Regions from separate parts of the Nonomuraea sp. bgisy101 genome, predicted to be linked through region 4. Evidence: riboswitches for the same ligand, from Rfam matches in the RefSeq annotation. Region 4 holds a riboswitch; each other region holds the start of a gene.
The links. A riboswitch is a leader RNA that binds a small molecule or an ion and turns the genes downstream of it on or off. The one in region 4 is predicted to bind cyclic di-AMP.
Positions count from the first base shown of each region.

Region 1: linked by a shared signal. The riboswitch ahead of AC3EO4_RS51050 (CHAP domain-containing protein) and the one ahead of AC3EO4_RS34415 (D-alanyl-D-alanine carboxypeptidase family protein) in region 4 are both predicted to bind cyclic di-AMP.
Region 2: linked by a shared signal. The riboswitch ahead of AC3EO4_RS34790 (hypothetical protein) and the one ahead of AC3EO4_RS34415 (D-alanyl-D-alanine carboxypeptidase family protein) in region 4 are both predicted to bind cyclic di-AMP.
Region 3: linked by a shared signal. The riboswitch ahead of AC3EO4_RS07380 (C40 family peptidase) and the one ahead of AC3EO4_RS34415 (D-alanyl-D-alanine carboxypeptidase family protein) in region 4 are both predicted to bind cyclic di-AMP.

Region 1 covers NZ_JBYITD010000053.1:28,831-34,194, forward strand. Annotated here, with positions in the region: gene AC3EO4_RS51035 (aldo/keto reductase) at 1-160, shown strand, start outside; gene AC3EO4_RS51040 (Gfo/Idh/MocA family protein) at 252-1,211, shown strand; gene AC3EO4_RS51045 (tetratricopeptide repeat protein) at 1,192-1,632, opposite strand; cyclic di-AMP (ydaO/yuaA leader) riboswitch at 1,763-1,897, shown strand; gene AC3EO4_RS51050 (CHAP domain-containing protein) at 1,913-2,620, shown strand; gene AC3EO4_RS51055 (DMT family transporter) at 3,073-4,071, opposite strand; gene AC3EO4_RS51060 (hypothetical protein) at 4,959-5,339, opposite strand.
Region 2 covers NZ_JBYITD010000022.1:19,772-25,135, reverse strand. Annotated here, with positions in the region: gene AC3EO4_RS34810 (NAD(P)-dependent oxidoreductase) at 1-471, opposite strand, end outside; gene AC3EO4_RS34805 (winged helix-turn-helix transcriptional regulator) at 526-885, shown strand; gene AC3EO4_RS34800 (hypothetical protein) at 980-1,738, shown strand; gene AC3EO4_RS34795 (alpha/beta fold hydrolase) at 1,695-2,567, opposite strand; gene AC3EO4_RS34790 (hypothetical protein) at 2,608-3,456, opposite strand; cyclic di-AMP (ydaO/yuaA leader) riboswitch at 3,612-3,746, opposite strand; gene AC3EO4_RS34785 (hypothetical protein) at 4,064-4,435, opposite strand; gene AC3EO4_RS34780 (roadblock/LC7 domain-containing protein) at 4,459-4,830, opposite strand; gene AC3EO4_RS34775 (hypothetical protein) at 4,860-5,364, opposite strand, start outside.
Region 3 covers NZ_JBYITD010000003.1:243,926-249,289, forward strand. Annotated here, with positions in the region: gene AC3EO4_RS07365 (RDD family protein) at 272-769, opposite strand; gene AC3EO4_RS07370 (RDD family protein) at 866-2,212, opposite strand; gene AC3EO4_RS07375 (amino-acid N-acetyltransferase) at 2,299-2,868, opposite strand; cyclic di-AMP (ydaO/yuaA leader) riboswitch at 3,144-3,292, shown strand; gene AC3EO4_RS07380 (C40 family peptidase) at 3,298-4,341, shown strand; gene AC3EO4_RS07385 (LuxR C-terminal-related transcriptional regulator) at 4,404-4,619, opposite strand; gene AC3EO4_RS07390 (winged helix-turn-helix transcriptional regulator) at 4,831-5,250, opposite strand; gene AC3EO4_RS07395 (NADP-dependent oxidoreductase) at 5,338-5,364, shown strand, end outside.
Region 4 covers NZ_JBYITD010000021.1:159,106-164,469, forward strand. Annotated here, with positions in the region: gene AC3EO4_RS34405 (alpha/beta fold hydrolase) at 1-1,119, opposite strand, end outside; gene AC3EO4_RS34410 (TetR family transcriptional regulator) at 1,321-1,944, shown strand; cyclic di-AMP (ydaO/yuaA leader) riboswitch at 2,254-2,396, shown strand; gene AC3EO4_RS34415 (D-alanyl-D-alanine carboxypeptidase family protein) at 2,410-3,327, shown strand; gene AC3EO4_RS34420 (class I SAM-dependent methyltransferase) at 3,343-4,074, opposite strand; gene AC3EO4_RS34425 (SDR family NAD(P)-dependent oxidoreductase) at 4,214-5,074, shown strand; gene AC3EO4_RS34430 (hypothetical protein) at 5,211-5,364, opposite strand, start outside.

The DNA of each region.
Region 1 (5,364 bases), on a different contig from region 4:
CAACGTGGTGATCCCCAAGTCGGTCACCCCCTCGCGGATCAGGGAGAACATCGACGTGTTCGACTTCACCCTCGACGCCGAGGACATGGCGGCGATCGGCGCGCTGAACAGGGGCACGCGCCTCGGTCCCGACCCCGCCACCTTCGACTGGATGGGCTGACCCGCCCGTCGGCCACGGCCTGCGCCCCGGGCGCGGGCCGTACGCGTGTCCGGGGTGATGGGAAGATCGATCACCGATAGAGAGGACTCTCATGCGTGACTTGGGTTGGGGAATCGCGGCCACGGGCGGGATCGCCAGGACGGTCGGCGCGGTCATCGCCGCGGAGCCCGGCATGCGGGTCGCCGCCGTGGGCTCCCGCGACCAGGGCAGGGCCGCCGAGCTGGCGGCGACGCTGGGGGCCGAGTCGGCCTACGGCTCCTACGCGCAGCTGTGCCAGGACCCGGCGGTGGACGTGGTCTATGTGGCCACCCCGCACGCCCAGCACCTGGAGGTGGCCGAGGCGGCCATCGCGGCGGGCAAGGCCGTGCTGTGTGAGAAACCTCTCACGGCGAGCCTGGCCGACGCCGAGCGGATGGTGGACCTGGCCAGGCAGGCTGGCGTGTTCCTCATGGAAGCGATGTGGATGCGCTTCAACCCGCTGATCAGAGGGCTGCTGACCGAGGAGCGGTTCGGGGCGCTGCGCTCTGTGCAGGCGTCGTTCGGGTTCGTCATGCCGTACGAGGAGCGGCATCGGCTGTGGGATCCCGCGCTGGGCGGCGGAGTCCTGCTGGACCTGGGGATCTACCCGTTCGGGCTGGCGCAGCTGCTGCTCGGCGAGCCGGCTGAGACGCATCTCACAGGATCGCTCGGTCCCTCGGGCGTCGACGCCGAGGTGGGGGCGCTGCTGACCTACGAGGGCGGGGCGCGGGCGCTGCTCGACACGTCCCTGCTCAGCCCGCTGGCCAACACCGCGACCGTGGTCGGGACGGAGCTGCGGGCCGACATCGCCGCGCCGTTCTGGGCGCCGCAGCGGATCCTGCTCTCAGGGCCCGGCGTCGAGCCCGAGGAACTCGTCCTTGACCCGGCCATGAACGGCTACGCCGAAGAGGTGCGCGAGGTACGGCTGGCACTGGCCGAGGGCAGGACGGAGAGCGCGATCATGCCGTTGGAGGAGAGCCTGGCGATGATGCGGATGCTGGAGGACGCGCGGATCAGGCTAGGCGCTCGCTAGCGCGGGCGGCGGCCTCCTCGTGCCCCGACCCCGCGGCCATGAGGAAGTGGGCCCGGGCCCGCTCCGGCCTGCCCTCCCTGTCCTCGAGCAGGCCCAGGTTGAACATGGCGCGCGGGGCCGCTTCCGGGTGGCCCGATTCGACAGCCTTGGTGTACCACCGGCGCGCGACCTCGGTGTTGCCGCAGCAGTCCTCCAGGACGCCGAGGTTGAACTGCGCCCTGGGTGTGGCGGCCCTGCCGTACCAGTGGCGAGCCTCGTCGAGATGGCCGCTCTCGTCCTCGATCAGCGCCAGGTTGAAGGCCGCCCGCTGGGCGGCCGCGGGATGACCCGATTCGATCGCCAGGAGATACCATCGCCGGGCTTCGTCCGGACGGTGTCCGTCTTCCCGCAGCCCCCTGTTGAACAGGTCCTGTGGCGACATGTCCTGACCGTAGATGATCGACGGACCTTTATCAATTTGTAAGCTACTTGCCTCATGTATTACCTTAGGCTCACTCAAGGCATAAACCGGGCAATCCGGACATTGCCAGACATTGCAATCATCACAGGTTCACCTGTGACCGCTGAATCCGCACCACGCGGAACCGGGGACCCAATCTCTCTGGGGTGAATCGGCACATCGTGCCGTAGGGCAGCTTCGCGTCCGAACCCGTCAGCTAACCCGGTAAGCGGCAGGAAGCTAGCAAGGAGTTCCCCTTCACATGGCAAAGCACAGCCGTAGCCGTGCCCCCAAGCTCAACTACGCGCATGCCGCGCTGGGCGCAGTCGTCATCGCCGGCGCGCTCGTACCCACCCAGATCGCTCAGGCCGACAAGCTCCCGCTTGCCGACAGCCCCCGGGTAGCCGCCCTCGCAGGCGCGCCCAAGGAGGACGCGGCCAGGGTCAGCGCCGCCGGCAAGGCTCAGACGAAGGCCATGCCGAGCGCTGCCGCGGTTCTGGCCGAGGCCAAGAAGCAGATCGGTATCAAGGAGAACGCCGCGGGCGGCGGCACCAAGTTCCAGAACTGGTACGTCAACTCGCAGCGCGCCAGGGAGACCGTCGCCAGGGACGGCGGCAGCGTCACCGCCTACGCCAACGCCGCGTGGTGCGCGATGTTCGTCTCCTGGGTCGGCGAGCAGACCGGCGCCCGTCCGCAGGTCGGCTGGGACGCCTACACCGTGGCTCACGCCAAGTGGTTCAAGGCCAACAAGCGCTGGGGCCAGACCCCCAAGCCCGGAGCGGTCGTCTTCTTCTCCTGGAGCGGCAGCAAGAGCCTCGACGACATCAACCACGTCGGTTTCGTCGAGAAGGGCAACGGCGACGGCACGATCTCCACGATCGAGGGCAACACCGGCAACGGCGTCGTCGAGCAGCGCGTCCGTCCCACGTCGCAGGTCGTCGGCTACGGCTACCCCACCTACTCGGGCTGACGATTCCGCCGCACTCCCCCGGCCCTGTTGCCAGGTCGGCCCGATGATCGAACCACGACTCATCGGGCACGTCTCCTGGTAACGGGGGCCCACCACGGGACCCGGGGCGGCCGCCGTCAGGGCCCTCGCCACGCGGGGCGCCTCGGCTCTCCCGCTTTCCAGCGGCGGGCCCCCTCCCCCCACCGCACGTGCCGTGTCCTCCCCCGGCCTTCCCCCCCGACGACACGCGTCCGGTCGCGGCGGGTCCAGGACACCTTCCCCTCCCGTCTCCGGCTGCCCCTGACCGGCGTCTCCGGCCAGGTCCCCCCTCCGTCGAACCCCTTTCGATGCGGTCCAGCGGCGCGCCGCGTCCGTCGCGGCCACCGCGTCGCCGATCCAGGCGTCCCGGCGCTCACGAGCGTCGAGTCAAAGGACCGTCGAGCCAGAGGAACGTCACGCCAGAGGACATCGCGTCAGAGGAAAACGGCGCGGCCGAACCGGGTCTCAGCCGGTCTTCCCCCTGTGGTGGGCAGCCGGACGACCCTGAGCACGCCGATGAGGATCAGGGCGAACCCGACGACCTGGCCGAGCGGCGGCCATGTGCCGCGTGCCGCGTAGACGTAGGCGAACCCGGCCACGGTCTCGACGTTGATGAGCATGCCCGCGGCCGTGGGCGACAGCCGGGCCGAGGCGACGTTCCACAGGCCCGTGGCCGCCCACGACACCACGACACCCAGCACGAGCACGGCGACGACGAACGCGGCCAGGTCCGGACTCTCCCCGGACGGGCCGGAATCGGGCGACAGTTCGCCCGACAGCGCGGCCACAGGAAGGCCGGCCAGCGTGACGACCCCCGTGCCGAGGCCGATCACCGTGGACCAGCCCCCGCCCGGCACCTCGGGGTGGCGGCTCAGGAAGCGCGCGTTGGCCAGCCCGTACCAGGTCCACAGGAGGACGGCGCCCACGGCGGCCAGCAGGCCGAGCACCTTCAGCCCGAGCGGCCGGTCCTCGGTGGGGGCGGCCCCACCCAGCTCCAGCGCGTTCACCACGGTCAGGCCGATCGCCACGAGCGTCACCGGCATGACGAGCGAGCGCCACCGGTAGGCCCCCGACAGCGCGTTGCCGAGCAGTGCCACTGTGACGGGGATGCAGCCGATCACGATGTCGGTGACCGGCGCGCCGACCAGCTCGATGCCGACGACGAGCAGCAGGTAGTACAGGACGTTGCCCGTCAGCGCGAACGCCAGGGCCACTCGCCAGTGCCGCCGCAGCAGGCGCCACAGAACACGCCCGCCGAAGGCGAAGAGCACCAGGGAGACCAGGCCGTAGGCCAGGTACCTGCCGACCGTCACGGCCACCGGGCTCCAGCCGGGCAGCAGCACCGGTATCAGGAAGGCCAGGCCCCAGATGAGGCCGGCCACCGTGCCGGCGGCGGAACCCACGGACTGTTCCCGCCGGGTGAGACCTCCCATGCGCTCCCCTCCTTCCCTCTTCCGCTACCCAGGTCAGCGGATGGCCGCCCCCTGCTGAGCGGCGGGGGCCACGCCGAGTCGCACGGCGGACGCCACCCCGAACCGCACGGTGCATGCCACGCCAAACCGCACGGCGGGCACCACGCCGAGTCGCACGGCGGACGCCACGCCGGGCCTCGGCTCACTCGTCCGGGCTCACGCCCTGTGCGGCGGCGATCACGCCGTGGACGGCCTCGCCGATCCGCGCGGCTGAATCGGCGGGGTCGGCCAGGTCGGGCCTGCCCGCGTCGAGCCAGGCGATGACCGCTTCCAGGGTGGGGGTGTGTAGCAGGCGCGACGCCCACGAACGCCATGGGCCCGGCGGGATGCGTCCGGCCAGGTTGCGCTCGGCGACCTCGCGGGAGGCCGCCGTGAGGCCGTGGACGAGGTCGCGGATGGGCGCTGTGGCTGCCTGCCGACCCCAACCGACGGCAGGCGCTCGTCGCCGACCCCTCCCTCATCGACCCAGCCGTGGAGGAGATCCTGCGCGCCCGGCCAGGGCGGCGGCATCCCCCGCTACGCCCGCACCGACCTCGACATCGAAGGCGTACGCGTACGCGCGGGAGAACCGGTGCTCCTGAACACCGGCGCGGCCAGCCACGACGCGACGGTGTCCGAGGGCCCGGCCCGGACCGCACCGCGCCGCACATTCGGCCACGGCCCGCGCCACTGCATCGGAGCGCCCTGGCGCGGATCGAGCTGCAGGTGCTCTTCTCCCAGCTCACTGCCCGTTTTCCCGCTACGGCGACTGCGGGGGTGGAGGAGCTGAGGGAACAACGTCCTGAGCGGCGAACTGACCGAAGTGCCGGTGCGGTGGTGACCTGCCTGCCGCGGCGGCAGGCGGGGCGTCATCGATGGCGCAGCCGATGGATCTGGGCTTCGAGCCATGCCATGGATCGCTCGACCTGCTCCCGGCTCAAGCCGGTGGCGTCGACCAGATCCGCGAGGGTCAGCGGCTCGGTCGTGCTGTCCATCACTCTGGCGATCTTCCCCGCCCACAGCTCTTCGTCGACGAAGGGTCTGCGGCGGTAGTGCTCGTCGAGGGCGGCCAGGTGCTCATGGGTACAGGCGGTCAGGAAACGTCTGCCGTCGAACCTGGGATTGCTGGCGTGGATCACGGAGGAGTCGAGCGCCATGCTGTACAGCTCTGCCCCCGCTGAGATCACCGCGCCGCACCAGTCGCACAGCGCGGGCGAAACATCCTCTTTGCCCGGCTTGTCGCGCTTCATGTCGGTCGTTTACCCGCCTGTACCC
Region 2 (5,364 bases), on a different contig from region 4:
GCGGAAGGAGCCGGTCCGCTCGCCCGGCTCGATCACCGCGGCGGGGGCGACGTAGGTCCAGTCGAGGTCGGCGACCTCCCGGTAGAGCGCGAGAGCCGCCCGCTGGGAGAGCGACTCCTTCTTGTAGATCTCCGGGAAGTCGGGGGTGTCGACGAGGTCGAGGCCGGGCGCCACCTCGAGGCCGCCCGCGCCGCCGACGGTGATCAGCCGCCTGACGCCCGCCTCGCGGACGCCGTCGATCAGGGCCCTGGTGGCGGCGAGGAAGGGCGCCTCGGGCTCCGAGCCGTCGCGTGGCGGCGCGATCGCGGAGATCACCACGTCATACCCCTTGGCGAGTTCTCCGGTCTGTGTGACGTCGCCCTTGACCGGGCCCGACCTGCTGACGCCGGTGACCTCGTGACCGCGATCGCCCAGCTCAGCGGCGATGCGCTGACCGATCATGCCGGTCGCGCCGAAAAGTAGGATCTTCATGCCCCCAATGGTATCCATTTGATACTGGTTACTTCATCGTGCTATAGGTACCTCATGGATACTGGCGATGCCTTCGACGCGAACTGCCCGACCCGGCTGGTTCTCGACCGCATCGGCGACAAATGGTCGGTGCTCGTGCTGTTGAGCCTCGCCAAGGGCTCGATGCGTTTCACGGAGTTGCGCGACCGCATCGGCGGCGTGACCCCGAAGGTGCTGACCCAGACGCTGCGCGCCATGGAGTACGACGGACTGCTGACCAGGAAGGTCTACGCCGAGGTACCGCCCAAGGTGGAATACACGCTCACCGATCTGGGCCACTCGCTGCACCAGCCGGTCGCCGCGGTCGCCCGGTGGGCGGAGAGCAACATCGGCAGGATTCTCAGCAGCAGGGAGGCCGCCGACCACGCACGGTGATCTCTCCTACCCGGGGCAGCTTTTCTCCGCCCGGGATGAAGATATCCATCACCGGTCTCTTCCGGTCCGGCTCGAGCCTTCATAGCCTGGCTCGGTGCGTCCGCTGGAGAGCCTCCTCGCCGGGCTGGCGGGAGTGTGCTCGTCCGGCGCCCTGCGCGTGGGCAGGGCGGGCGTGGTCTACCTGCTCGAGGGCAAAGTGACCTACATGGAGAGCGCCGAGACGCCTGGCATCGAGGAGCTGCTCACCGGCGGCGGCCGGGTGACCCCCGCCGACCTGGACAGGGCCGTGGCGCGCCGCGAGGGCGGTGAGCCGCTGTTCGGCGAGGGCCTGCTGACGCGCGAGGAGCTGGCCGAGCATCTGCGCAGGGTCGTGCTCGACGCCGCGCTCGTGCTGTTCGGGATCGACAACACCAGGCCCAAGTTCCAGCCGAGCGAGCGCCACTGGCTGGGCCCGCACTGGCACTTCGAGGTCGACGAGCTCATCGCCGAGTGCGGGCGCAGGAGCACGGAGCTGGACGACGTCTGGCCCTCGGACGAGCTCGACGCCGCGCCCGTGGTGCCCGTCCCCCGCCTGCCGGGCGAGCGCGTCACGCTCACCGACCGCCAGTGGGAGATCCTGGTCCACGCCGACGGCAGCGCGACGCCGCTCCAGCTCGCCAGGCGGCTGGACACGACGGCGTACACCGTGCTGCTCGCCGTACGGGAGCTGGCGGCGGCCGACCTGCTGGTGAAGCCCCGCCGCGAGCGAGGGCTGCCCAAGCGCGTCGCCAAGCCCCCCGGCACCGAGGTGCGGCACGAGCCGGCCGACCTCAGTCTGCTGCGGCGACTGAAGAGCGCTCTTGAAGATCTGTGACGGCGTCCATGATCTGCTCCCACAGCGGGCGGGGCAGATCGTGGCCCATGCCGGGGAAGGTCATCAGCCGCGCGCCGGGGATCGCGGCGGCCGTGGCCCTGCCGCCGGAGACCTGCACCAGCACGTCGGCCTCGCCGTGGACCACCAGGGCGGGCATCCGCAGGCGGCCCAACCCCTCGGTACGGTCGCCCGAGGCCAGGATGGCGGCCAGCTGCCTGGTGGTCCCCGCGGGATCGTAGTCGCGGTCGTAGGCCAGGCCCGCGAGCTTCGCGATCCGCTCGCGGTCGAGCTCGTAACCGGGTGAGCCGATCACCGTCCAGACCTCCAGGGCCCGCTCGATCGCGGCCTGCCGGTCGGGAGCGGGAGCGGAGAACAGCGCGGCCGTCGCCTCGGGGGTGGGCGGCCCCGCGTCGGGGCTGGGGGTCGACATGATGGAGGTGAGCGTGAGCACCCTGCCGGGATGCGCGATGGCGAGCGCCTGAGCGATCATGCCGCCCATCGAGACGCCCAGCACGTGGGCCGCGGGCCAGCCGAGGGCGTCCATCAGGCCGGCCGCGTCGTCGGCCATGTCGCTCAGCAGGTAGGGCGCCGCCGCGCCCGGGGTGAGGTCGGGCACGCCCGCCTCGGAGAAATGGGTGGAGAGCCCCACGTCGCGGTTGTCGTACCTGACGACGTGGTGGCCCCTCCCGGCGAGCAGTTCGCAGAACTCGTCGTCCCAGTGGACCAGCTGGGATCCGAGTCCCATGATCAGCAGGAGGGGCCTGTCACGGGGGGTGCCGAAGGTGTCGTAGGCGATCTCGATACCGTTGGCATGCGCCTTGAGCGTCACGCGAAACAGAATCCCATTCTGTTTCGCGCGGCGGCAAGGCCTAGCGGGAGACGACCTTGCGCAGGTGGCCGCGGCCCAGGTAGCCGACGCCACCGACGATCGCCAGACCGCCGATGAGGGCGAGAGCGGTACCGGTGTGGCCGTTCTCGTCCGTGGTCTCGGTACGGGCGGCGGTGGTGGTGGCGGCGCCCGTGTCGAACGAGGCGGGCTGGACGGACGCGCCGCCCTGCGCCTCTTCCTCGGCCTTCACCGCGGCGATCCGCTTGGCCTCGGCCTTCTTGGCCTCCTCGGCCTTCTTCGCCTTGGCGAGGGCGAGGAGGTCGACCGGCGGCTTGGCCGGGTTCCTGTCCTTACGGCTCCACGCACCGGTGGAGAAGGCGACGGGGTGGTTCTTCTTGCCCACGCCGTTGCCCCACTTGGTGATGACGTACTGGATCTTGATGTGCCCCTCGCCGCCGATGCCGTCCACGCCCAGCGTGTCGGAGTTGAACCTGCCGCCGGTGAGCTCGGCGAAGGTCTTGGCGTCGAGGTCGAGCATGATGCCGTTGTTCGAGGGGTTGCCGGGACCGCGGTCGCCGACGAAGAAGGGGGCCTTCTTGCCCTTGTAGACGACGTAGCCCTCGGTCATGAGGGGCCAGCTCGGGCTGGCGATCAGACCCTTGCGCATCGGAATGCCACTGGCGGGCAGGCCGGTGTCACCGGCGCGGCCGGAGGCGTCGTCCCAGTAGTAGGAGGCGGTGGTGGACCCCTGGAGGAGGGTCCGCTGCTGGGTGACCTGGCTGATGTCGGGCCCAGAGGGCTCGGCGAGAGCGGCGGCGGCACCGGTGCCTACGGCGAGGGCGGTGGTGACGAGCAGGGCGGAAACGCGCATGCCAAAGCGGCGGGTCATGAAAGTCCTTTGTGCGAGGGAATGGGCAGTCCGCGCTCGAATGAAGATCAGGCAAAGGCGTAGCCGGGCATGGGCCTAACAGTCGCTACGCAAAGGAGAGCGCGAAGAAGCGGGGGAAAGCGCCGCTCAGTTTGGGGGGTGGTAGTACACGAGTGTGGTCCTCTCCATCTCGCCTACCGGGTTAGCTGACGGGTTCGGGCGTGGAGATGCCCTACCGGCACTGGGCCGGATTCACCCCAAAGAGATGGGTCCCCGGTTCCCGCGTTCGCGGGATTCGGCGCCGACCAGCCTGCTCTTCCTTGTGAAGGGCACGTCACCGGTCGGTAACGCAATGGACTCTAGGCGCAAACCACCCCAAAGGCAAAAGCAAAGCCATGAATCGGAAAGAAGATCTACCTTTTATCGTCACGAATCGACAGGCCCAGAAGACACGAAAACCCCTGCGAAACAACGGGTTTCACGGGGTCCGGCATGGTAAATCGATCAGAAGTCAAAAATCATGGAAGAGTCATGGTCGAACGCCGGATTCGGCACGGCGCGAGGGGCGCGGCCCAGGCCGTACGGCACGCCCCGTGTCCGCCGCGCCGCGGACACGGGGCGCGGTCCGTCAGACCTCGAGCTTCTCCTCGATCGAGCGCAGCTGGTGCCGCGCCATCGCCAGGTTCGCCCTGCCGCGGTCCAGCGCGAGGTAAAGGAACAGTCCCTTGCCGCCCCTGCCGGTCATCGGCCTGATGATGTGGTACTGGCCGGTCAGCGTGATGAGAATGTCCTCGATGGTGTCCTTGAGGCCGAGGGAGTCCATCGTGCGCATCTTGGCCTTGACGACCTCGGTGTTGCCCGCGGCGGCCACCTGCAGGTCCAGGTCCTTGGAGCCGCCGAGGGCGCCCAGGGCCATGCCGCTGCCGTAGTCGACCACGACGGCGCCGAGAGCGCCGTCGATCGCCATCATCTCCTTGAGGGAGACGTCCATGCTCGCCATGCGTTCCTCCGTGTGGATGTGAGTCACTTTCGCGATGCGATGGCGGCAACACTCGCCGCCGTCTTGCGACCCTCCAGCCGCAGCAGCCCCAGGTTGGTGCCAGGGTCGGCCAGGACTGTGAGGACGATCGTGGGGCCGGCCGCGTAGAAGGCGGCGAAGCCCGCGGTGCCCGAGATGAGGGTTTCCTCCAGGGCGCCCTTGCCTGCCAGGATGGCCATGCGCTTGCTGAGCGCGAGGAGGGCCGCCGAGAGCGCCGCCGTCTGCTCGACGTTGCCGCCCGTCAGGTCGCTGGCGATGGTCAGCCCGTCCACGCTGCAGGCGATGCTCCCGCTGACGTCGGGAGTGCGTTCACGCAGGAGCACCATCTCTCTCAGCACCTCGTCCCGCAGCTCCACCGGTGGCCTCCTTCTGAGTGAGGGGAACCTCACGACAGCTCCTCCAGCGCCTTCTTCAGCCGGATCAGCAGGTTGATGTCGGTCGGGTCCGCGGTCACCACGGGCCCGAGTGGCAGGGCAGGAGCGTCGGGGTCGGGCCGCGGCCGCGACTCCTCGTCCCGGCCGAGCCGCCTGGGCAGCGGCGGCGGCATGCCCTCCGAACGTGCGAGCAGCCCCGCCGCGGCAAGGCGGCGTACGGCCAGCAGCGTCGCGTAACCGGGTCTGCCGAGCTTCATCGCCAGTTCCAGTGGGGTGGCCGCGCGGTCGGCGTGGACGAGGATCTCCCACTGCAGGTCGTTCAGCACGACGCGATGGCCGGGCAGCCGCCTGACCGGTGCCACGGGCGCTGTGTCCACGTCGGCCGACGGCCAGATCCCCGTCAACTGAGCCCTCCTCCGCCCGCACTCGCGGACGATCTCCTCGACCTCGAAGTACCAGTGGGAGCCCAGCCAGTGCCGCTCCCCCGGCCGGAACTTGGGCCTGGTCCCGGTGACG
Region 3 (5,364 bases), on a different contig from region 4:
GCGGACCCGTCCTGTTTGGACGGCGCCCGGCGGCTCATTCCGCTCCACTCCGCCTCATGGGGTTTGTGGGAGACGCGCCCTTTATGCACAAGCCGCTCGGCGACGGGCGCGGCGCGGCTGTTGTCGACTCTCCGACCCGACGATAGCGCCCCCAAAGAGGGCGACCACCAGGCGGGGGTGTGCCACCTAGCCTAATGCCAGTCTCTCCAGAGTTCTTACCCGATCGCCCGGAAAATCCTGAAAAATCGGCGTCTGGGGGTAGATGCACACTTCAGTGAGGGTCTTTGATCACCAAGGAACCCGCCCATCTGTCGTGCAACCCCCGTTGCAAGGGCTTGTCGATCAAGATAGACAGCCCGACGGCGAACACCAGGATTCCCACTACGACATTGACTCCCGGAATCTCCGCCAGGGCGATGGGCCCGGGATAGAGGATCGCGCGTTTCGCAAGGTCCCCCGGCGACAGCCGGCGGCCCGGCGCGCGCTCCAGCCTAATCTTCATGATCGCCTTCCCGAAGGTACGGCGGCGCCGGTAATGAGCCAGGCAGTCATAGCCCGCATAAGCCAACCCGACGACGAGCCAGGCGAACAAGCCGGGCAACCAGTCGCCGTACACCTCAAGAAGCCCTACAGTTCGCAACAAACCCCAGGCCGCGATGAACAGAATGTAATAGAAGACCCCGATGACGAGGGCCTCAATGCTTCGCGCGACGAGCCGTTCCCACCAATCAGCCGGTACGGCCCGCACTCCCGGCGGCGGCGCGACCATAAGGCCCATTCTGTACGCCCGCCGACGGCGATTACAGGGCCAAGACGCGAAAACGGGGGCCGGCGTCCAGCCGGCCCCCGTTTTTTAAGTGTCCGCTTACTTGATCTTCACGACCACGGTTCCGCCGACCTTGTCGGCGAAGGTCTGCTGCAGCGGCTTGTCCCAGAGCTGGGAAGCGGCGTTGACACCGATCGCGGCGAACGAGAGAAGACCGCCCACCACCGGCACCACCTGAAGAATGACGCCGCCCCAGGTGACACCCGCCCGCTTGAGCGCGGCATCGCCGGACAGTCCGCCCGGAGTCAGAGCACCGCCAACCGGGACGATCTTGATGCCCATGACCATCTTGCCCAGCGTCTGCCCCTTGGCCTTGGTCATCAGGTACTCGTAGCCAACGTAGAACAGCGTCGCCAGGACCGCCGCAATCGCCGACGCCGCGAACCCGCTCAGCCCGCTCGTCGCACCGGTGCTGAGGTTGTAGCTGGCCACGAAGAAGATGGCGAGGATGAGACCCAGCACGAACCAGAAGATCCCGAAGATCACACCGTCGACGATGCGGGCGACCAGGCGCTGCCACCACTCGGCGAGCGGGGCGGGCGCGCCGGGCGGCTGCACCCCTGCCGGCGCCCCGTAGGGCTGGCCGTAGCCGGGCTGCCCGTACGCGGGCTGCTGCTGGCCGTAGCCGGGCTGGGCGTAGGGCTGCTGCTGGCCGTACGGGGACTGCTGGCCGTAGCCGGGCTGCGACTGGCCCTGCTGGCCGTAGTCGGGCTGACCGTAGGAAGGCTGCTGGCCCGAGGACGGCTGCTGCTGCCCGTAGCCGGGCTGCTGGCCGTAACCAGGCTGCTGCTGCCCATAGCCGGGCTGCTGCTGGCCGTGGCCGGGCTGGCCGTACTCGGGCGGCTGGCCCGAGGATGCCTGCTGACCGTAGCCCTGCTGCTGCCCGTAGTCGGGCTGACCGTAGGAAGGCTGCTGGCCCGAGGACGGCTGCTGCTGCCCATAGCCGGGCTGCTGACCGTAGGAGGGCTGCTGCTGCCCATAGCCGGGCTGCTGCTGGCCGTAGTCAGGCTGGCCGTAGGGCTGCTGCCCCGAGGAAGGGGCCTGCTGCCCGTAGCCGGGCTGCTGGCCGTAGGAGGGCTGCTGCTGGCCGTAGCCGGGCTGCTGACCCGAGGACGCGGCCTGCTGGCCGTAGCCCTGCTGCTGGCCGTAGCCGGGCTGGCTGTAGCCCTGCTGACCATAGCCCTGCTGCTGCTGGCCGTAGCCCTGCTGCTGGCCGTAGTCGGGCTGGCCCTGGGACGGCTGACCGTAGCCGCCGCCTTCATGGCGGTAGCCCACGATCGTCACGTCAGGATCGGGCTGCTCGCCCGGGCGTCCTGCGTTCTGCTGACCGTATCCGGAATTGTCATCAGGTTGATCCTGCGGATACGGCGGCTGTCCGGTGCTCACCGTGTCACCTCGCTTCGATGGCGCATGTGGCACATGTCAGGACACATGCTTGCTGTTGCCCAACGTATCGACATGAGTATCAACAATCACCTTTCCTCTTGGTCAACGCCATAGTCAACTGCTTCCAGATGGAGCAGCATCCTGGTGTTGCCAAGGGTGTTGGGCTTGACATGCTCCAGATCCAGAAACTCGGCCACACCCTCGTCGTAGGAGGCCAGCAACTCGGCGTAGACCTCGGGTGACACCGGTGTTCCCTGGATCGGGACGAAGCCGTGCCGGGCGAAGAAGTCGACCTCGAACGTCAGGCAGAAGACCCTGCGGAGCCCCAGGTCACGGGCCGTTCCCACCAGCGCGGTAACAATACGGTGACCGATGCCTGAACCTTTGACGGCGGGGTCGACCGCGACCGTGCGAATTTCGGCGAGGTCCTCCCAGAGCACATGGAGCGCGCCGCAGCCGACGACCTGGCCGCCGCGCTCGGCGACCCAGAACTCCTGGACGTCCTCGTACAGCGTGACCGTGGCCTTTTCCAGCAGCTTGCGGCCCGCGCCCGCGTAGATGTCGACCAGGCGCCTGATCGACCTGACGTCCGGCGTGCGGGCTCGCCGTACGACGATCTCGGTGTCCTGCATTGTGCGCTCGACGACCTGCTCCATGGCCCTTCAGCGTACCTAGCTCGTTTCGGCCCACCCTTAACTACCGTCACATGACGCACTGTAGCGAGGCGGGCACGCTATGCATCTCTGCACGACAAACCCGACAAACCTTCGCGAAACTCAGTAAAGGCTTTGCAATCCCCTGGTCGATCGGGCTTTTGCGTGATCTACCCGTGATCCTTTGGATGCGCATCCTCTACTGGATTGGCAGTTCTGGTTGAGCACGAACCTTGCTTGCACTAGTGTCCACCGACGATGTCCCCCACGCGGCCAGGCGTGGAGACACGCCTAATCCCCCACAAGGGGAGCCGGGGACCCGCCGGCGGCCGCCCAGCCGTCAAGGGGTGAATCCGAGCTCGGGCTCGGTAGGGCTGCTCCGGCCCGAACCCGTCAGCTAACCCGGTCGGCGACTACGAGAGGAGCTGGTTGGTGAAGCGCAGGCGCATCCGCGAAGGGGAGTCGGCGGGCGAGCACGCCCGCCCCCACGAACCCGGTTCCCGCCAGAAGCGGTTCGCGATCCTGGGCGCCGCGATGGCCGTTCTGGTCCTCACCACGCCTCTCGGCTCGGCCATGGCCGACCCCAAGCCGTCGCTCAGGGAGCTCTCCAAGCAGGTCGAGAAGCTCCACAACGACATCGAGACGCTCACCGAGCAGTACAACGGGCAGCGCGAGAAGCTCAAGAGCGTCAAGAAGTCCGCGGACAACGCCAAGAAGATCCTGGCCACCAGCGAAGCCGATCTGGCAGCCAAGCGCGCCAGGGCCACCCTCCTGGCCGAGAGCACCTACATGTCCGGCGGTTTCACCGACGGCCTCGCCTTCGCCAACGCGACCGATCCCGGCGCCTTCCTCGACGCCGCCGCCACCTCCTTCGCCATCAACCAGCAGCAGGGCCAGGAGGTCAAGGAACTCGCCGAGTCCATCGCCGCCGCGGAGAAGGCCAGGGCGACGGCCAAGACGCGCCTGGCGGAGGTCCAGAAGCTCGTCGACGACCTCGGCGGCAAGCGGGACAAGATCACCTCGATGGTGGCCAAGGTCGAGAGCAGCCTGTTCAGGCGGGCGATCGGCGAGGCGGGACGGCCCGGCACCCGCGCCACCAAGGTCAACCTGCCGATCATCGGCAGCGGCAAGGCGGCGGAGGCCGCGCGCTGGGCGCTGACGCAGCAGCTCAAGCCGTACGTGTGGGGGGCCGAAGGTCCCGGCTCCTACGACTGCTCGGGGCTGGTCATGGCCGCCTACCAGCGCGTCGGCATCAGCCTGCCGCACTACACCGGCGACCAGTGGACCGCGGGCACGCACATCACGCGCGAGGAGCTGCGCCCGGGTGACCTGGTCTTCTTCTACAGCGACCTGCACCACGTGGGCATCTACATCGGCGGCGGGATGATGGTGCACGCGCCCCAGACCGGCGACGTCGTCCGGATCGCCACGATCGGCAACAGGCCCTTCGCGGGAGCCGTCCGCATCGCCGACTAGTAGCCGGGAGCCGCTCGCGCCGGAACCGGATGGAGGCCGTACGCGAGACGCAACCGCGCCGGCTAGATGAGTCTTCGGCGCGCCGCCCAGGCCACCGCCTCGATCGCCGTGGCGACGCCGATCCTGTCGCAGATGACCCGCAGGCGGCGGCGGACCGTGCGACCGCTGATCTCCAGCGTCCTGCCCACGCGGTCGACCGTGACGCCCTTGGCCAACTCCGCCAGGAGTTCCAGGTCGTCCTGGCTCAGCACGACTCCGTCGTCGGTGAGCACATCCATCGGGAGCCCTCCCCCCAACAGCACAACTCGGCGACGTCTCGGCCCGAGCAAGCTGCTCGTCTCGCAGACGGTAAACGCATACGGGAAAGGTCGTCAAGGTCGATTCGTGCGGCGCTTGACGGCGGCTATTGACTTGATCGTTTCTATATGAAGAACTCGCATGGCGTGTGGTGCGTAGAACGGTCCACAACCGCCTAACAGGAAACTGTCCTTATCCGGAATTTCGCCCCGATTGTTCGCCGTCCCGTTGGGCGTCATAGTGTTCGCGGGGGAGCTCGACATCCTCGATGTGACTCTCGGCCCATTCCTTGATCGCCGCCATGAGTGGCAGCAGGCTCGTTCCGAGTGGCGTCAGCCGATAATCGACCCGCACCGGCACCGAGGCGGTCACCGTTCTGGAGGCCAGGCCGTCCCTTTCCAGTCCGCGAAGCGTCTGGGTCAGCATCTTCTGACTCACACCCGCCACCGTCCTGGCGAGATCGCTGTAACGCAGCGGCCCATTGGCGAGAGCCGTGAGCACCAGACTGACCCATTTGTCACTAAGCGCGTCGAGCAGCTTCCTTGAAGGGCACTGCGCGATATAGGCGTCATAAGCCTGCTTGGCCTCGGCGCGGCGCTCGGCCGCCGTCATGGTCGCCAACGGGGCTCCTTCGGGTGGGTTACGCACTTCCAGGTGCCTTCTTACCAGAAGAGAGCAGCTCTCCCTAGGGTCGGCGGCATGACGACAATGCGTGCGCTCATCGGC
Region 4 (5,364 bases):
GCGTGGAAGACGAGCGAAGCGGGCGACGTCGAGCTCGTTGGCGATGGTGAGCACGGCGAAGTCGACGAGGTCGGCCTCATGGATCGGCGTGATGTCGCCGGTGAAGCGATCACGGACGGGAAGCGGTTGGCGCCCGAGGCCGCGGTAGGTGTGGGATCGGTTACAGGCGCCATAGAGATAGACGAGCGACTCGGCATCGGACCCGATGACGCGTTCGAGCCGTCGCCGCTCCGTCGTCGCCATGAGCGCGTGCGGGAACCCGTCGGTGCCGTAGGTCGCGTGGCAGATGGCGGCCAGCTGGGTGCGTGGCGCGGCGGACCACGCCACGGTGAGGGCGTGCACCCTGTGCAGGTGGGCGAGCAGCGTTCCACCTGGGTGGTCGAGCCGGTCGGCGCCCAGCGAGCGTTGCAGCGCGAAGGCACGACGGGCGGTCGTCCCGGTGGCGAGCCACGTCGACGCGCGGTCCGCGACGATGCGGGCGAGCTCATCGGGAGCATCACGAGCTACCAGGTGACCTGCGGCAGGCACCTGAGAGACCGTGACCGCAGGGTTGGCGGCGCGGAAGCGCTCCACCTCAGCGTCGATGAGCGGTGAGCGCGGCCCGCCACGAACGAGCAGGATCGGCAGCTCGATCTTCGCGGCTGTCGCCAGAAGCTCGGGACCGCGTTCGAGGATGTCCTCGACGAGCTCGGCGTGGATGTGGCGGAGGCCACGGGCATCGAGCCAGGCGCGAACCCGATCGGGATCGGGATCGGGTACGACGTCGACGAGTACCAACCCGGCGACATGTCGTGCCGCGCGTGGGTCGGCGAGGGACGCGATGGCGGCCAGCCCGCCGAGGGAGGCGCCGACCACGACGACCGGTGCCGGCTCTCGGCAGATCATCGCGGTCACGTCCTGCTCGATGGCCCGCAGCGTCGTTGCCCGTCCCGAGCTGTCGCCGTGACCGCGCAGGTCGAAGGCCACGGTCCGGAGCCCGGACAGGGCGAGCGCCGCCGCGACCGGCGTCCACACACCGCGACGTTCGGCGCCGGCGTGGAGCAGGATGACGGTCGGACCGATGCCGGTGGCCGTGCCTCGCAGCGTTACGTCTCCTCGGGCGAGGGTGACTTCGGTCATCGCTGGTCGGAGCCCGGCTCGTCCCGGCGCCTGCCGCCAGGGACGGCACCGAATCGTCGAGCGAGGCCCTCACGGGAGGCCGGAACCTCGTTCCCTCGCGACGTCGTGAGGTCGACCACAGGCATGTCCGCACCCCTTACCTTGAGCTGTCAAGGTACGATACGACCCGCTGCCTTGGCCGGTCAAGGTAAGGTTGGAGTCGTGGGGACACGCCGTACACGAAGACCGCCTGAAGAGGCTCGCCGGCTGATCCTCGACGCCGCGGCAGCGCTGCTCGCCGACGGAGGCGTCGCGGCGGTCCAGGTGCGTGCCGTCGCCGCCCGGGTCGGCATGACCGACGCCGGCGTGACACACCACTTCCAGAGCCGCGACAACCTGCTGCGCGAACTGCTTCGACACGGTGGACGCCAACTGAGAGCCGCTGTGCAGGACGTTCTCTCGTCGTGGCTGGAGCAGGGCGCCGACCTCCTGGAGCTCGTCGAGTCACTCGCAGGTCTGTACCGGCAGGGCTACGGCGAGCTGGCGGTCGCGCTGCATGCTGCGGGCTGGCGAGAGCATGGCGACGGGATGCTGAACCCGCTTGTCGACGCACTCCACAGGCTCCGGCCGTCCGCGGCTTCGATCGAGGACACGCGGCTCGCGGTCGCGGCCCTCCACCAAGCGATGGCGATGGAGCCTCTCTACGGGAGTGCCTTCCGCCGCAGCGCCGGCCTCACCGGCGTCGCGGCGAGCGACCCGACCGCGCAGCTGCGCTGGTGGACGCGCCAACTCCACCTCGCGCTCGACCTCGAACCGTCCCCGCTCCGACATGACCGGGGACGCTGAGTCAACGGACGCGGCTGGGGCGCGGATCGAGCCGGTTCCGCCTGCTGGCGGTCGGTGTCGCACCTTGCCGGCTCGGTGCTGCGATCACCGCGCGTACAAGCTCATCGTGAAGGCCGACTGGGACAACATCTGGAACGACGGCTGGGGGTCGATCGCCGACGCGTAGCGGATCGGGCAGGAGCGAGTGTGGAGTATTTGCCCCTTTTGTGCAGTTTGGCTATTTTTAGTGCATTGTGCAGCGAGCCGTCGACTCGTCCGTTGCCATTGCATTGCCCGGACCGCGCGTCTCCTGAGGCTCATCCGCAGGACGACACTCGGCCGCCGAATCCGTATCCACGGAACCGGGGACCCACTTCCCTTGGGGTGAATCGAACGCCGGCTCAGCCGCGTCCGTAGGGCACTTCCCAGCCCGAACCCGTCAGCTAACCCGGTAGGCGGCATGGAAGCTAGGAGCACAACCCCTTCATGCCCACGTACCTCAAGAACCGGCTGGGCCGCGCGCTGCTCGGCGTCGCCATCACCGCAGGCGCCGTGACCGCCGTCGCCCCTGTCGCACAGGCCGCCCCACCGGCCGGTTCGGTCGTTTCACCGGCCCCCCGTGCCCACGTTCCCGCCCCCTCCGCTGACGCCCCCGCGGTGCTCGGCCGTGCCGCCCATGTGATCGACGCCAAGACCAGCAAGGTCTACTTCAGCAAGAAGGCCGATCTTCGGGTCCCGGTGGCCAGCATTACCAAGGTGATGACCGCCTACACCGTGTTGAAGCAGGCCAAGCCGACCGACGTGGTCGAGGTCACCGCCAAGGACGTGCGTTACGCGTCGAGGGGCGGCGCCTCGGTGGCGTACCTGCGCGCCGGTGACCGGCTCACCGTGGAGGACCTGCTGTACGCCCTGATGCTGCCCTCCGGCGCGGACGCCGCCCACGCGCTCGCCCGCACGTACGGGCCTGGTGTCGACGCGTTCACGGCGAAGATGAACGCCAACGCCCGCGAGCTCGCCATGAAGGACACGCTGTACGTCAACGTCGACGGGATGCCCACCAAGGGCGGCGGCTACTCCACCGCACGCGACCAGGTGCGGCTCGCCCAGGCGGCGCTGAACAACCAGTTGATCAAGAAGGTCGGCTCCACCCGGCACCGCTCGATCCCTGAGACGGCGGAGCACCGCGCCTACTCCTGGCGGAACACGAATCGCCTCCTCCGCACGCCGGGCACCATCGGCCTGAAGACCGGATTCACGCGCGCCGCGGGCTACACCCTCGCCTTCGCCGCCGACCGGGACGGCCGTCAGCTGGTCGGCGTGCTTCTGGGAGAGAGCAGCTCCAGCCGCCGCTTCGAGACCGCTCAGGCGCTCCTCGACTGGGCGGCGACCAGCAGGCAACCCTGACAACTCGACAGCAGCTTAACCGGCGGCCTGCAGCTGGAATTGCAGGTCGGAGGCGCCTGGCGACTCCAGGACCGAGACCGCGATCAGGCCGGCGGCTGCGGCAAGGCTCTCGAATCCTGAGCGGGTGTACCAGTGCAGTACCCAGGGGCGGTCCACGACGGTGCTCTCGCCGTCGCGGCACCGCTCGTAGCGCAACACCGTCGTCTGCGTCCGCGCGGAATCGCTACGCTCCTCGGACACCACCGAGACCCGCAACTCTGCACCGTCGTCCGCTGTAGCGGTGCGCACCCGGCCGATCCGTTCGGCAGGTGTGGGCGATGGGACGAACAGCGGCACCAGGGCGGTGCCGCCCACGGCGAGATGGTCGCGGATGCGGTGAAGGGCGGCCAGAGCGATGGAGTCGTCGGGGAGCAGGTTGAAAGTCGGCCCGGCAAGAAAGATCGCACGGTAGCGGCGTGGCAGATCGAGCGCCTCCATGCGCTGGTGGTAGACGACGACATCGACGCCTTGCTTCCGCGCCCGGTGACGGCACCGCTGCAGCATGTCCGCCGAGGAGTCGACACCCTCGACGTCGAGGCCGCGCCGACGCAGGTCGAGCAATGGATCGCCGTCCCCGCACCCCAGCTCCAGAGCCGGGGAACCAGCCTCTTGGACGAACGCCGCGTAGGGCTCTGGATCTTGGGCCACGGACTTCAGCGGCCCGTATAACTCGGCGACGATGCCTGTATAGAAATCAGCAGGATGCACGCCCGCACCTTACGCTTCAGCCGAATGCCCGGCGACATCATTTCCGGCGTCTCGCCACCCGCTCACCACGACGACGTCTCAGTGTTCGTGGTCGCGCGGGTTTGCGTTCGAGCGCGCTCGAAACCATAGCGTTCTCGCCATGACGACACAGACCTGGATCATCACCGGCGCGTCCCGCGGTTTCGGGCGCGCACTGGCGGAGTCGGCGCTCGCGGCGGGCGACAACGTGGTGGCGGCGGTGCGCCGGCCCGAGAGCGTGGCCGACCTGGAGGCCGCGTACCCGGACACCTTCCTGATCGCGAAGTTCGACGCCCGAGACGTCGCCGCGGCCGCGGACCTCGTGCAGGGCACGCTCGACCGCTTCGGGCAGGTGGACGTGCTGGTCAACAACGCGGGCCGGGCCGTGGTGGGAGCGGTTGAGGAGGTCAGTGACTCGCGGTTGCGCGAGCTGATGGAGCTGCACCTGTTCGGCCCCGCGGCCCTCGTCCGAGCGGCGCTGCCGGCGATGCGGGGCAGGGGCACGGGGACGATCGTGCAGATGAGCAGCCAGGGCGGGCGGATGTCGTTCCCCGGCGTGTCGGCGTACTCCGCGTCGAAGTTCGCCCTCGAAGGCTGGTCCGAGGCCCTGGCAGGGGAGGTGGCGCCGTTCGGGATCCGCGTGATGATCGTCGAGCCCAGCCGGTTCAGGACCGACTTCAACGCGGCCGACGTGCTCGAGTTCGCCGAGGCGTCCGAGACCTACCGCGACCTGCTCGCCGCCGTCCGCGCGGACATGGCGGGGACCGACGGCCTGCAGGAAGGCGACCCGGCGCGGGCGGCCGAGATCATCGTGTCCCTCGCGCACAGTGACGAGGTGCCGCTGCGGCTGCCGCTCGGGCGCGAGGCGGTCGAGCGTATCTCGGGTGTCTACCGGCGTGGCCTGGAGCAGGTCGAGCAGTGGGCCGAGACCGCCCGCAGCGCCGACTTCGAGGGCGTCCCTGCGTCGGTCCGGCCGATCTAGGCCGGCTGCCATGGCGGCTCGACGTGCTGCTCGAACATCGCGACACCATCCGCCGTCGGATCCGTGAGCTGACCCTCTCCCTCACGGCGGTCGAGTACAAGATCACCACGTACGATGGGCGAGGCCCCGCATGCGGTCACACCCAGCCCCGCTCGCGCGCCGTCAACGCTGCTTGTGCGCGGTTGCCGGCATCGAGCGCACACAGCAGGTCCGCTATGTGCCGGCGGTAGGTGCGCAGCGACATGCCGGCCCGCTGGGCGCCCACCTCGTCCTTGCTCACGGTGCACATG